Regions from separate parts of the Paenibacillus sp. FSL R10-2782 genome, predicted to be linked through region 2. Evidence: riboswitches for the same ligand, from Rfam matches in the RefSeq annotation. Region 2 holds a riboswitch; the other holds the start of a gene.
The links. Region 2 has a riboswitch for glycine ahead of NST83_RS18670 (sodium:alanine symporter family protein). Riboswitches for the same ligand answer to the same signal wherever they lie in the genome.

Region 1: another riboswitch for glycine. It lies ahead of gcvT (glycine cleavage system aminomethyltransferase GcvT); the one in region 2 lies ahead of NST83_RS18670 (sodium:alanine symporter family protein).

The regions. Positions count from the first base shown of each region.
Region 1 covers NZ_CP151951.1:3,940,302-3,947,822, forward strand. Annotated here, with positions in the region: gene NST83_RS17775 (BglG family transcription antiterminator) at 1-344, opposite strand, end outside; gene NST83_RS17780 (PTS mannitol transporter subunit IICB) at 427-1,911, opposite strand; gene gcvH (glycine cleavage system protein GcvH) at 2,305-2,700, opposite strand; glycine riboswitch at 3,001-3,190, shown strand; gene gcvT (glycine cleavage system aminomethyltransferase GcvT) at 3,368-4,468, shown strand; gene gcvPA (aminomethyl-transferring glycine dehydrogenase subunit GcvPA) at 4,597-5,952, shown strand; gene gcvPB (aminomethyl-transferring glycine dehydrogenase subunit GcvPB) at 5,949-7,475, shown strand.
Region 2 covers NZ_CP151951.1:4,128,496-4,136,016, reverse strand. Annotated here, with positions in the region: gene NST83_RS18685 (oxidoreductase) at 1-131, shown strand, start outside; gene NST83_RS18680 (Gfo/Idh/MocA family oxidoreductase) at 168-1,157, shown strand; gene NST83_RS18675 (glycoside hydrolase family 1 protein) at 1,182-2,639, shown strand; glycine riboswitch at 2,831-2,907, shown strand; glycine riboswitch at 2,925-3,019, shown strand; gene NST83_RS18670 (sodium:alanine symporter family protein) at 3,179-4,597, shown strand; gene NST83_RS18665 (carbohydrate ABC transporter permease) at 4,741-5,568, opposite strand; gene NST83_RS18660 (sugar ABC transporter permease) at 5,592-6,467, opposite strand; gene NST83_RS18655 (extracellular solute-binding protein) at 6,502-7,521, opposite strand, start outside.

The DNA of each region.
Region 1 (7,521 bases), 190 kb from region 2:
TCAGCAGCCAGCGCCAGCAGCTTGATCGGATCCTGTGAATCCAGCAGCATACAGAGGACTACAATCTTTCTCTCCTCAGCCGAATATTCGTCCGACTTCGTATGCATCAATTGCTCCCGCAGACATACAAGCTGAGCCGGGTCGGCATCCACATAGATACCAATCCCTGATTTTTTCTCCAGCTTTACCTCATGAGCCGCTAGCCAATGCTCGACTGCGCTGAGTTCCCGGTGAACCGTCCTTGTGCTGACATTAATCTTCGTGGCAATTTCCCCAGCCGTTACCTCTTGGGACTGCTCCAGAAGGTATTCCACGATGTCACGTTGTCGTTTCGTAATATTCATAAGCGATACCGTTCCTTCCCAAGCTCATCCCTTCCGCAGAACACACGAACTGCATACAAGGCGGCCTGAATACTCCAGGGGATTAAGAATCGGATTTCAGACGTTCCACCAGCGCTTCGTATGCAGGACTCTTCAGGAAATTATCAATAGAAATATGCTCGGCATTTGGAGCCACCGTTTTAGCCCGGTCCGTCAACGTTTTTTGCGTAATAACAATATCCGCATCCTGCGGAATCTCACTGATTGCCGTGTTCGTTACCGTAACATCCACACCCGCCTGCTTCATTTTTTTGCGTAAAATCGAGGCGCCCATAGCGCTTGAGCCCATACCTGCATCACAGGAAAAGACGATCTTGTTCACATCTGATTTATCCTTGAGCGTTTGAACTTCGACAATCCCCGCAGCCCGATCAGCTTCGCGGTTATCTTCCGTTACAGTGGCATTTTCGCCTGCAGCCTTACTTTGAGTTTGAGTTTTCATATCCTTCATGCGGGAGGCCGCTTCCTCAAGACCCTCTTCTTTTTGCTTACCTGTCTTGAGTAACACAGCAGCAACAGCAAATGATACGACCGCAGCAGCAATCACACCGCTCAGCATTGGCAAATATCCGCCTTTTGGTGTCATCAGGAAATAAGCGATGATACTGCCCGGTGAAGGTGCTGCAACTAGTCCGGCACCTGTCAGCATGAAACAGAAGGTTCCCACCACGCCTCCTGCTATAGCAGCAAGAATCAGAATCGGCTTCATCAAAATATAAGGGAAATAAATTTCATGAATCCCGCCGAAAAAGTGAATGATGACCGCGCCGGGAGCCGACGACTTCGCAGAGCCTTTACCAAACAGGCAGTAGGCCAGCAAAATACCGAGCCCCGGTCCAGGGTTGGATTCAAGCATGAACAAAACGGATTTGCCTGTTCTTGAAGCTTCCTCCAGCGCAATCGGACTTAATACTCCGTGGTTCAATGCGTTGTTTAAAAATAATACTTTTCCGGGCTCAATAATGAGGTTGACGAGCGGCAAAAGCCCTGCGTTTACGAGGAACTGTACCCCTGCTGACAACACTTGACTGATAATTTGTACAAACGGTCCGATTGCCACATGGGCAAGCAGCGCTAAAATCGCCCCGATAATCCCTGCCGAGAAATTATTGACCAGCATTTCAAAGCCTGATTTAACTTTGCCGTCAATCGCCTTGTCGAACTTCTTCAATATCCATGCAGCCAACGGACCCGCTACCATCGCGCCGAGGAACATCGGAATGTCCGCCCCGACAATGACACCCATCGTCATAATGGCCCCGATCACACCTCCGCGCTGTCCGTGAATCATGGTGCCACCCGTATAACCGATCAGCAGCGGCAGCAAATAATTTTTCATCGGATCAACCAGTTGTGCAAAACCCTCATTTGGGAACCATCCGGTCGGAATAAAAAGTGCCGTGATCAATCCCCACGCGATAAAAGCTCCCATATTGGGCATAACCATACCACTGAGAAAACGACCAAAACGCTGTACGGCAACGCGTGCGCCTCCGTTTGAATTGGACTTTGCGTCCACTGTGCTCATATTCATATCCTCCTTATAGGTAAAAAGCATCACTACCTTTTCTTAAAATTCATACTAAATGACAACGCTATCTTCATCAACGAAATGAAAACGTACTTTCGTCATGAACGTTGATGACAACATTTAAATTTAAGATAAACAGGCGCGAAATCATTAGGCATAATTCCTCTTAATATGGCCTGTAACGTTAGAATTTAATCGAGAAACCATGCGTCATCTATACCATTTCTGTACAAGGAATAACCTCTAAGTAAGGAAAAAACACGTAATTACGCTTGCCAAAAAAGACAGCAAAAAATAGCCGCTATGCCCAATCATCGCGACTATTTTTATACAAAACCGAGCGGACAAACGCCACTCTTATTCAGTTATCCAACCTAATTTGCCCCATTATTACTCATTGGCAGTCAACTGCTCGTACTGATCCGCAGACAGCAGCTTGCTTAGTGCTTCCTCTACATCTTCTCCAATCTCCACTTCGATCATCCAGCCTTTTTCATAGGGAGACTCGTTTACCAGTTCAGGCGTGGTTTCCAGTTCTTCATTCACCTTCAACACCGTTCCCGTCACCGGAGCGAACAGGTCGGATACTGTCTTTACCGATTCAATAGTACCAATCTCTGCCCCCTGCTCAATCGTTGCTCCCTCCCCAGGCAGCTCCACGAAAACGATATCCCCCAGCTGATGCTGTGCAAAGTCCGTGATACCGATTCGTACCGTTCCATCCTCTGTGCGCTGAACCCACTCGTGTTCCTCCGTGTACCACAATTGCTGCTTCACTTCACTCATCCTGCTCCGCCTCGCTTCCATATGGATTACATTGTTTCGCCTACCCATCTATGACAGGTTAAGATTATGACAAGAAGAACTATTATGTCAATAATACTAACAAAAATATTTCATATCCCTCCATATGTTGTTTTAATTAAAAATACGACAGGATATAACAAACGCTTACATATCCTTATTTATGAATAAAATGTTTTTAATAATATTTTTCATGACATTTTTGTTGACATTTCGAATAAATTTGCGTATTAATGGGTTATAACAAGTGCTTTTGGAAATACCCGATAACTGTAAACGCGGATGAACGTGGAGGGAGAGACTGCCAAAAACTCGCATAGCTGCTGCCACTTGTGAAAACAAGGTAGCAAGCGAGTGGAATCAAGCTGTTACCGGCAGGACCGGATGGCATATAGCTGATCCAAGGGCAGCGCCGAAGGAGTAAACCTGCATCGCAGGTGAATCTCTCAGGCAAAAGGACCTCTGCCGGACGCATCTCTGGAGAGCATTCGCCATACAGGCGGATCACCCAAGGGGAAACCTGGTACGCACCGGGGTAACTCTCAGGTATCAAGGACAGAGCTGAAAAAAAGTGTGTGGACTGCCGTTCATACGTTTTTTTCGGCCTGTCTTTTTTGTTTAGCTGATCACACCGGATAGGAGTGGAAAAATGACTAACTTGCGAAAAACGCCGCTGTATTCGTCCTACGGCACGCTGCCGGGGGTTCGTTGCATTGATTTTGGCGGCTGGGAGCTGCCTGTACAGTTCAGTGGCATTCAAAAGGAGCATGAGGCCGTCCGACAACGTGCGGGATTGTTCGATGTATCGCATATGGGTGAATTCTTGGTCGAAGGCCAGGAAGCCGAAGCATTTCTGCAACAGGTAACGACGAACGATGTCAGTCAGTTGGAGCCAGGTCAGGCCCAATACTCGCTCCTGTGTTACCCGGATGGAGGTGTAGTAGACGACCTGCTTGTTTACTGTAAAGGGTCGGAGCGTTACATGCTCGTTGTGAATGCCTCCAATATCGACAAGGATTGGGATTGGCTGCTTCGCCATGCTCCTGCATCCGTTCATCTGGAAAACGTATCAGATGCGGTAGCACTGCTGGCATTGCAAGGACCTGAAGCTGCTCGTATTGCCGTAGCCGTGACAGACACGGACATTACGAAGCTGGCATCCTTCCGATTCAATGAGGATGTGCAGTTGTTCGGGGCAAAAGCGCTCGTCTCCCGCACCGGATACACGGGGGAAGACGGCTTTGAATTTTATGTGCCTGCGGTGGATGCACCGGCAGTGTGGGACGGATTGCTTCGCATCGGTGAACCGTATGGTCTGGTTCCCGCCGGACTTGGAGCCAGGGATACGCTGCGCTTCGAAGCGCGGCTACCGCTGTACGGGCAGGAGTTGTCCGCTACCATTTCCCCACTGGAAGCTGGTTTAGGCTTCTTCGTCAAGCTGAATAAGGGAGATTTTATCGGCAGAGAGGCCCTGCAACGTCAGAAAGAACAAGGTATTCCGCGCAAGCTGATCGGACTGGAAATGCTCGACCGCGGCATACCGCGTGCCCATTATCCCGTTTTTGCGGAAGGACAGCACATTGGCGAGGTCACAACGGGAACCCAGTCGCCCACCTTAAAGCGTAATCTGGGTTTGGCTCTGGTGGACTGCCGTTTCAGTTCCCTATCCACACCGCTGGGGGTCGAGATTCGTGGCAAGCGCCTGCGTGCCGAGGTGGTAGCAGCGCCCTTTTATAAACGTCCACGCTAATTTAAATGCTCGGCTTACTATAACTATCGTGATCCGTTACTAACGCTACCCCGTTCGCAATCGTTTATTAATCATTTGTTAATCGTTCTACGTTTTTACGATTTGTTGGTTGAAAGGAGCCAGACCCAATGAAACAACATCGTTACCTTCCCATGACTGAACAGGATCAAGCGGAAATGCTACGCGCGGTCGGCGCATCGTCTATCGACGATCTATTCAGCGATATTCCTGAGGCGATCCGGTATGAGGGGGAGCTTCCCCTGTCTTCTGGGCTAGACGAAAGAGCCTTAACCCGCCACTTATCCGGACTGGCCGGGCAAAATGCCAATACAGACACGCACGCCAGCTTTCTCGGCGCAGGGATTTACGATCATCATATTCCATCCGTCATCCAGCATATCACTTCGCGCTCGGAATTTTATACGGCCTACACTCCTTACCAGCCGGAGGTAAGCCAGGGCGAGCTGCAAGCCATCTTCGAATTCCAATCGTATATATGCGAATTAACAGGCATGGCTGTAGCCAATGCCAGTATGTATGATGGAGCGACTGCGCTGGCAGAAGCAGGCTCATTGGCCGCCGCTGCCACCCGCCGCAAGCAGCTTATCGTATCGCGGACCGTCCATCCAGAGGCACGCCAGGTGCTGGCTACTTATGCGCGCGGGCTGGATTTAGATATCGTGGAAATCGGCTGTGCAGACGGTGTAACCGACGTGAAAGCATTAGCGGTAGCCATATCGGAACAGACGGCGGCTGTTTTGGTCCAAAGCCCTAATTTTTTCGGGGCCGTGGAAAATCTGAAGCCGATGGCTGACCTGGTCCATGCCCACAAGGGCCTTATGGTCGTAAGCGCCAATCCGCTGGCGTTAGGCCTGCTGGAAGCACCCGGCAAGCAGGGTGCGGATATTGTCGTAGGAGACGCGCAGCCGCTTGGCATCTCCTCCTCCCTCGGCGGCCCGACCTGCGGCTACTTTGCCGTTTCACAGGCGCATATGCGCCGCATCCCTGGCCGTATTGTGGGCCAGACCACAGACCGCAACGGCAAACGCGGCTTCGTGCTGACCTTGCAGGCACGGGAGCAGCATATCCGCCGGGAGAAGGCCACCTCTAACATATGCTCCAATCAGGCGTTGCTCGCTTTATCTGCCTCTGTGTATTTGTCCGTCATGGGTAGACAGGGCATCGCGGAAGTAGCCGAGCTAAACCTGCACAAAAGCCGCTACGCACTGGAGCAATTACTCGGCTTGAAGGGCGTAACCGCCTCCTTTACCGCACCCACCTTTAACGAGTTTGCCCTTCGGTTGCCTGAGGGTACGGATATGAATAAACTGCAAGCCGGATTGCTTGCTGCTGGCTTTATCGGCGGCTACGATTTGGGCCGGAATTATGAGGAATATGCAGGTCACATCCTGATTGCCGTGACAGAGCAACGGACAAAGGAAGAGATCGATCAATTCGTACACATCTTGGGGGGATTGCTATGACGCATACTACAGGACAGGATCAGGGAACACCGAATCCAGAAGTCGAATCCAGTCAAAATCAGAAGAAAAAACATGAGCAGGCGCTCATTTTTGAATTGAGCAGACCGGGCCGTATCGCCTATTCCCTGCCTGAATGCGATGTTCCCCGTCGTCCAGTAGCAGAGCTTTTGCCGGATTATGCGCAGCGCAACGAGCCTGCGGCATTGCCCGAGGTATACGAAGTAGACGTTATTCGACATTATACCGCACTGTCACGGCGTAATTTTGGCGTGGACAACGGATTTTATCCACTCGGCTCCTGTACGATGAAATACAACCCCAAGGTGAACGAGGATGTCGCCCGTTATGCAGGCTTCGCCAAAATCCATCCGTACCAGCCGGAGGACAGCATCCAGGGCGCCATGGCGCTGCTCCATACGCTTCAAAACGATCTGGCCGCGTTAACTGGCATGGATGCCGTCACCCTTCAGCCCGCCGCGGGCGCCCATGGCGAATGGACCGGGCTGATGATGATTCGCTCCTACCACGAAGCGCGTGGTGAGCGGCGTACCAAGGTGCTCGTGCCGGATTCCTCGCATGGAACGAACCCCGCCAGCGCCACTGTGGCAGGCTTCGAAACGATAACCCTCCCCTCCACACCACAGGGGCTGGTGGATCTGGACGCGCTGCGTCAAGCCGTAGGCAACGACACCGCTGCGCTTATGCTGACCAACCCGAACACGCTCGGGCTGTTCGAAAAGCAAATCGCTGACATTGCCGCGATTGTGCATGAAGCGGGTGGCCTGCTCTACTATGACGGCGCGAACTCCAACGCCATTATGGGGATCACCCGCCCTGGGGATATGGGCTTTGACGTGGTGCATCTCAATTTGCACAAAACGATGAGTACCCCACATGGCGGAGGCGGGCCCGGCGCGGGACCTGTGGGGGTAAAGCAGCGGCTCATTCCGTATTTGCCCAAGCCGCTTGTCGTGCGTGATCCACAGGGCACGTACCGTTGGGACCGAGAACAGGGAGATTCTATCGGACGGGTCAAAGCCTTTTATGGCAACTTCGGTATTCTTGTCCGTGCCTATGCCTATATCCGCAGCTACGGTCCTGATGGCTTGAAGCGGGTATCCGAATGTGCCGTACTCAATGCCAATTATATGATGCACCGATTGGCTCCGCATTTTGACATCCCTTATCCGGGGTATTGCAAGCACGAATTTGTGATGTCTGGGCGCGGCTTAAAGAAATTCGGAGTGCGTACGCTTGATGTTGCCAAGCGATTGCTCGATTTCGGCTACCATCCACCTACAATATATTTCCCGCTGAATGTAGAGGAATGTATCATGATCGAGCCGACCGAAACGGAAAGCAAGGAGACGCTTGATGCCTTCATCGACACGATGATCCAAATTGCGCGGGAAGCGGAGGAAACGCCTGAATTGGTGCTGAATGCTCCGTATACCACTCCAGTCACGCGACTGGACGAAGCAACTGCAGCTCGCAAGCCTATATTGAATTGCTCATGCAGCTAAAAGCAAACTTAAATTTTGGGCATACAAAAAAGCCGGTATCTATTAG
Region 2 (7,521 bases):
TGTATGACTCGTTGTACGAGTCCATTGTGCACGGAACACCCAAGCTGGTTAAGGACGAGGACATATTGCTGACAATCGAAATATTGGAAAGCGGCTTTAAGCAGCCTTCCCCGTCCATCGTTGATTTCTGACGATAGACTCGCCATCAAGAAAGGAAGTTATGCCATATGAAGCTCGGAATGATTGGAACCGGATGGATCAGCACGGAATGGGTTAAAGCCGTGAAAGAAGGTGGCGGCTGGGAAATTACAGCCCTCTTTGTTCGAAATAAGGACAAAGGCACAGCTTTTGCCGCTGGGTGTCAGCTTGAAAACATTACGCTGTATGACAGTTTGGAAGAGATGGCTCAATCCGATATTGATGCCATTTATATTGCTACGCCCAATTCCTTGCACATGCCGCAAGCGCGTCTTTTTTTGGAGCATGGCAAACATGCGATTGTCGAAAAACCGATCAGCCTGACAGAACAGGAATTGCGAGAAGCTTACGAGTTGGCTGACCGAAATGGTTGCTACCTGCTGGAAGCGGTTCGCCATATCCATGAGCCTAATTTTTTGCGCCTTAAGGACAACTTGAAGCGCGTGGGCAATATCCAGGGCGGCACCTTGTACTCCATGCAATTTTCCTCCCGGTATGATCAGTTGCTGTCAGGAGATACTCCTAATATTTTTTCTCTGTCTTATGGCGGGGGGGCATTAACGGATTTGGGTGTGTATTCACTGTATTTTGCCATTGATTTGCTCGGAGCTCCGACATCAGGCTTGTACCGTGCCCAAAAGCATGAGAATGGCGTGGATTTGGGCGGCCCGATCCTACTGTCGTATCCCGATTTTACAGTGGTGATCCAACTGGCCAAAAATGCTGTAACCACCAACCGTGTTGAAATTTACGGGGACCAGGCCACTATGATCTCCAGTGGTGTTTCTGGTATCACGGAGGTATCGGTGATGGATGTCCGTACTCAGGAAATAGATACTATAAGTGCTCCTGAAACTCATCATTTCATGTTTCACGAGGCTCAGGAATTTTATCGGATCATTGCCGAAAAGGACAAAGACCGCTACGAAGAATTGAAGTCATTAAGCATAGAGGTTCAGAAGATCAGCAATGAGCTGCGCCATCAAAATGGCATTTATTTTGAAGATATACAAAAATAACTAAAGAAAAGAGGCTCTCATACTATGACTAAGACATTAAAAGGATTTCCGAAAAACTTTCTGTGGGGCGGGGCAACCGCAGCTAACCAATTGGAAGGCGCTTTTGACGTAGATGGAAAAGGATTGTCCAGTGCGGACGTGATTGCTTATGTACCCAAAGCAGAGCGCACAAACGATCATGCTATAGAGATTTCGTCCGAGCGACTCGAAGACATTTTGTCTGGTAAGGTAAATGCCCGTTTTCCAAAGCGCGAGGGTGTGGATTTTTTCCATCATTACAAAGAAGATATCGCATTATTTGCGGAAATGGGCTTTAAGGTATTCCGCATGTCCATTAACTGGTCACGGATTTTCCCGAATGGTGATGATGCGGAGCCGAATGAAGCAGGACTGCAATTTTACGATAATGTATTTGACGAGCTGCGCAAGTATGGGATAGAGCCACTGGTGACATTGTCCCATTACGAAACACCGCTAGGACTGACACAGAAATATAATGGCTGGCTCGGTCGTGAAGTGATACAACACTACGTCAATTATGCCGAAACGGTGTTTACACGTTATAAGGATAAAGTGAAATACTGGCTGACTTTTAATGAGATCAATGTGATGACGATGAGTCCGTTCACAGGTGGCGGTGTGGTCATTGACCGTGTAGATAACAAGCAACAAGCGATCTATCAAGCCCTGCATCACCAGTTTGTGGCGAGCGCATTGGCGACAAAACGAGGCCATGAGATTATTCCTGGCTCTCAAATCGGCTGTATGCTGGCTCGTATGGAAAGCTATGCACATACGTGTAACCCGGAGGACGTGCTGAAAAGTCAGCATGAAAACCAAATGAATCTGTTCTTTACGGATGTACATGCCCGTGGGGAATATTCAAATTATATGAATCGTTATTTTGAAGAAAATAATATTGTTTTGCACACAGAACCCGGCGATGCCGAAATTTTGAAAAACAACACGGTTGATTACATCTCATTCAGCTATTACATGACCTTGACCGTCTCTGCAGGTCCGGAAGGCGAGAAGGCAGCGGGGAACCTGATTGGTGGCGTGAAAAATCCATATTTGCAATCCTCTGACTGGGGCTGGCAGATTGATCCGATCGGCCTGCGTGTTACGCTGAACACATTATATGACCGCTATCAAAAGCCGCTGTTCATCGTGGAAAACGGCTTGGGTGCATATGACAAGGTGGAAGAAGACGGCTCCATTCACGATACCTATCGCATTGATTATTTGCGCCAGCATATCGCCCAAATGAAGGAAGCGATTGCGGACGGTGTGGATTTGATTGGTTACACTAGCTGGGGGCCTATCGACCTTGTGAGTATGTCTACTTCCGAAATGTCCAAGCGTTACGGATTTATTTATGTTGATCTGGACGATGACGGTAATGGAACATTGAAGCGCTCCAAGAAGGATTCTTTTGACTGGTACAAAAATGTAATTGCCACTAACGGCGAAGAACTGTAATCCAAGCTAACTGAATATAACCCGATATGGTCTGGGGGCGGGTGCGGCGAAGAACATCATGAGGATGAATCTGGCTGCGCCCGCTCTTATTTTATAGGCTCGTCCTAAAAAAACGGAACAACTTCACAAATTTTTCACTTGTAAAAAGCTGAAAGTTTTCTGTATAATAAAAAACAATTTCATATGTCTGGTTGATGTTTGCGGGAGATGGAACGTAAGTTCCGACCGAAGGGGCAAAACTCTCAGGTGCTTGGGCTGATTACAGCAACAAGCGGGACCGTAAACGGACAGAACTCTGGAGAGACCCTTAATTGGGCGCCGAAGGTGCACCGCAGATATCATCTGCTTAAACTCTCAGGCAAAAGGACAGAGACGCGAATAACCTGTGACAGGGGATGCCCTAGGCTTTTTTATGAGCTGTTAGTGGCTGAATCCTGCACAAGATGGTTGTATTTTTTCGTGCCTTTAACCTCTCCAGGAGTCGAATCAGCGGATTTGACTCTTTTTTGTTTTTTAATATGCTGGAGGAGCGGGTTGAAATGAATTTGGTACATGTGTTAGAGACAATTAGCAGTTGGATATGGGGGGCTCCACTGATTATTCTCGTTATGGGAACAGGTCTGTGGCTGACCATACGTTTGAAAATGTTGCAGGTTTTCCGCCTGCCTCTGGCGATCAAGCTGATCGGCAAGGCTCCAAATGAGGGTAGCGGGGATGTTAGCAGCTTTGCGGCCCTGAGTACGGCGCTGGCAGCTACAGTAGGTACAGGAAGTATTGTCGGCGTCGCGACAGCGATAAAACTGGGAGGACCAGGCGCCCTGTTCTGGATGGTTGTTGCAGCCTTTTTCGGGATGGCGACGAAATATGCGGAAGGTGTGCTTGCAGTAAAATACCGGGTGAAGGATCGGAATGGACAATTTTCCGGCGGCCCGATGTATTATATTGAAAAAGGGCTTGGACGCCGCTTTAAACCGTTGGCGATGCTATTCGCCTTTTCCGGGATGCTGGTGGCGCTGTTCGGGATTGGAACATTTCCTCAGGTCAAAGCGATTGTATCCTCAACCGAAAACAGCTTCGGTGTTCCGCCAATTGTAACGGCATTGATTATTGCTACCCTTACGGGACTCGTTACTATTGGAGGGCTCAAGAGCATTGCCAAGGTATCGACCAAAGTTGTCCCCTTCAAAACAGGCTTGTACGTGTTGATCTGTATGATCGTACTGATTCGGTTCGCCGATCAGATTCCTGCCGCACTCGCACTTGTGCTGCATTCGGCATTTTCCACGACGTCTGCGACGGGTGGATTTGCCGGAGCTACGATTATGCTGGCGATGCGCAGCGGGGTAGCCAGAGGGATTTTTGCCAACGAGGCCGGATTGGGAAGCGCACCGATTGCAGCCGCAGCCGCCAAAACCAAATGGCCTGCGGAGCAAGGGCTGATTTCCATGACAGGTGTGTTTATAGATACGATGATTATTTGCGTAATGACCGGGCTAACGCTGCTGGTTAGTGGCGTATGGAGCGGTCCTACCGATGCGGGCTTGATGACGCAGCAAGCTTTCTCCAGCGCATTCCCGCTTGGTGCGGAACTGCTCACAATCATTCTGATTATGTTCGCGTTCACCACGATGCTTGGCTGGAACTACTATGGAGAACGCTGTGTTGAATATTTGCTGGGTGTCAAATGGATTAAACCGTACCGTTATCTGTTCATTGCGCTGGTTGCCGGAGGCGCGTTTATTAAGCTGGATGCGATCTGGTTACTGGCAGATATCTTTAACGCCATGATGGCCTTCCCGAACTTGATTGCATTGCTTGGCTTGTCGGGAATTGTAGTTGCAGAAACCCGTACCTATATGGATTCCCTGTATCCCAACAAGAAAAAGGGAATACTCGCAGGTGCCAGTGCAGGAGCAGCCATAGACATAGAAGAAAATGGACAAACAGTCAGATCGTAAAGTCCGATATATCCGGATTTAAGAATATTGACTCTGCAAGAACATTTGCCAGGATAACGAAAGGGAGTGTCCCTCAGCCATTACAGGCTGGGAGGACACTCCCTTTTTGCGTTTTAGAGCAGGATAAAGCTGGCTCAGTAAATCTAATCTTTGACCGCTCCGGCGGCAAGATCGGAAATAAACTGGCGGCTAATGAAAAGAAATAAAATGATAAGTGGCAGTACAGCCAACAGGGTGCCAGCAATGACCATCGCATAATCCGTATTGTAAATACCGTTTAATTGGGACAGCGCAATCTGGAGCGTAAATTTGCGCTCATCGGTTAATACGATTAACGGCCATAAATAATCATTCCATGCTCCTATAAAGGTGAATGCGCCGAGAAAAGCGAACGCAGGACGTAGAATCGGGAGCGCCACATTCCAATACAGCCGAAAAAAGCTGCATCCGTCCATACGCCCCGCGTCCAGCAGCTCCGTTGGAATGGATTCCTCTGCATATTGGCGTATCCAGAAGATGCCGAAGGCATTTACCATCCCCGGAATGATCAGCGCTTTGAACGTGCCCACCCATCCAAAGGCGGCCATCATGACAAAGGAGGGGACAAGCGACAGTTGGGAAGGGACCATCATGGTAGCCAACAGAATGATGAATAATGCTTTTTTGCCCGGAAAATCAAACTTAGCGAATGCAAAACCGGCCAGTGAATCGAAAAACAGCACCAACAGGGTAACGGAGTTGGCTACAAAAAGCGTATTAAAAAAGGCTCCGGCAAAATCAATCTGCTGCAACACTCTTGTCACATTGCTCCAGAAGTGGCTTCCAAACCATAGCTGCGGCGGAAAACGATAGATGTCCGAAGTTGTACGGGTAGCCATGACGATCAGCCAGTAAAAAGGAAACATCGACAGGATCATTCCCGCCAACAGCCCGGTATATAAAATAACGGATTTTACACGTGCCTGCATCATGTTGTAGAGCCCCCTTCCTGCCGTTATTTTTTACCTTGTACGAGTTTCCAGTTCACGATGGAAAACAGGGCAATAATGAGGAACATGCCCCATCCAACGGCTGCGCCATATCCAAAATAATTGTTAATGAACGATTCACGATACAGATACAACACAATGGTCATGCCACTTGCTCCGGCGCCGCCGTCATTACCGACCAGCACCTGCGGCTCGGTGAACAACTGCATTCCGCCAATGGTAGACGTAATTACGGTAAACAGGATGACTGGACGCAGCATGGGAATGGTGATGCGAAAGAAGGCCTGCGCTCCGGTTGCTCCATCTATTTTCGCAGCCTCATACAGCACATGCGGAATACTCTGGAGTCCTGCCAGATAGATGATCGCGTTATAGCCGGTCCATCTCCATACAACCATGGAGGAAACGGCGATTTGGATACCCCACGGCACATTAAGCCACTGAATCATAGGCAAGCCCAGGAGTTGCAGCAGGTAATTGAGAAATCCGAAATTATTGGCAAATAAAGCGCCAAAGATGATGGCAACCGCCACAATGGATGTCACGTTCGGCAGAAAAAATCCGACCCGCCACAGGGTACGCATTTTGACAAAGGGTGCATAAAGCAGGAAGGCAATAATCAGTGCAAAAAATAGCATCGGAATCGTTGAATACACCCAGATCGCAAAGGTATTGCCCACAGCCTGCCAAAATTCGTTATCTGTCACAAGGTAGCGAAAGTTACCCCAGCCGTTATAGGTCATATCTCCGATGCCATCCCATTTGTGAAACGCCAGATATATTGAAAAGCCAATCGGAAACAAGCCGAAGATGCCAAACAGCAGGTAAAACGGCGAGATTGCGGCATATACGGCACGGTGCTTCCATATTTCTTTCAGCATATTGACCACACGCCTTTTTTAAATTTTTGATTTTTTACCGCTGTAATTCCCGTTCGATTCGGTCCATCGTTTCCGTCCATAATGCATCGGGATCGGCATCCTGCTTGGCGACATTGGCAAGGCGACGTGTCACAATGCCGTGAATGACAGGATAACGCTCGCCGAAATAGCTGCTTTTGACATTACGTGCGGAGGCAGCAAAGATCAGTCCGGTGGCCTGACCGCCAAAGAAAGGTTCGGGTGTCTCCATGGCAGGATCGTCATAGACGCCAGGAGTGGATGGGAACAGCCCGATTTTTTGGTAGGCTTCCAACTGGTGCTCCGGGTTTTGAAGCCAGGTCAGGACTTCAAAGGCTTCTTTGGGGTGTTTGCTGGATTTGAGGATGGAAATGAAAGATCCACCCAAATTGCCGTCCCCTCCAGGGGCACGGGCGACTCTCCATTTGCCCGCAGTATCCGGCGCGGCCTCCGTGAGAACCTGCTTCATCCAGATTGCCCCTACAAAAGAGGCAACTTTTCCGTTATTGACCGAAGCATTCCATTCGGGGGTCCAGCCATCCGCATTGGCGAGTAGATGCTTTTTGTGAAAAGCCACGGCGGTTTGCCAGCCCAAACGGATATGAGGAGATTGATTACCGATGTAGCTGCCGTCCGGCTTGAAATACAGGTCCGTATTTTGGGCAAGCATCTGATTGTAAACGTTTACAATATTGTCAGCTAAAAACGAACGGTTTCCGAACTTTTGCTGAAGCTGTTCTCCGGCGGCCATATAGCCGTCCCATGTGCGAATCGTAGCACTGACCTTTTCAGGATCACTGGGCAGACCCGCCTGTTCAAAGAGATCGCTACGATAGAAGAGGGCGGTAGGGCCTGTGTCCATGGGAAAGGCAATCATTTTGCCATCAGGGGTGATGCCCTGATTCCATTTCCACTCCAAATACTGATCCTTGAGTTGATCGGCTCCCAGTGTTCTCAAATCATAAAAACGATCCGCACTAGGAAATAACTCTACCATCCAGTCGTTCAAAGCTACGATGTCCGGTTCCCCGGAACG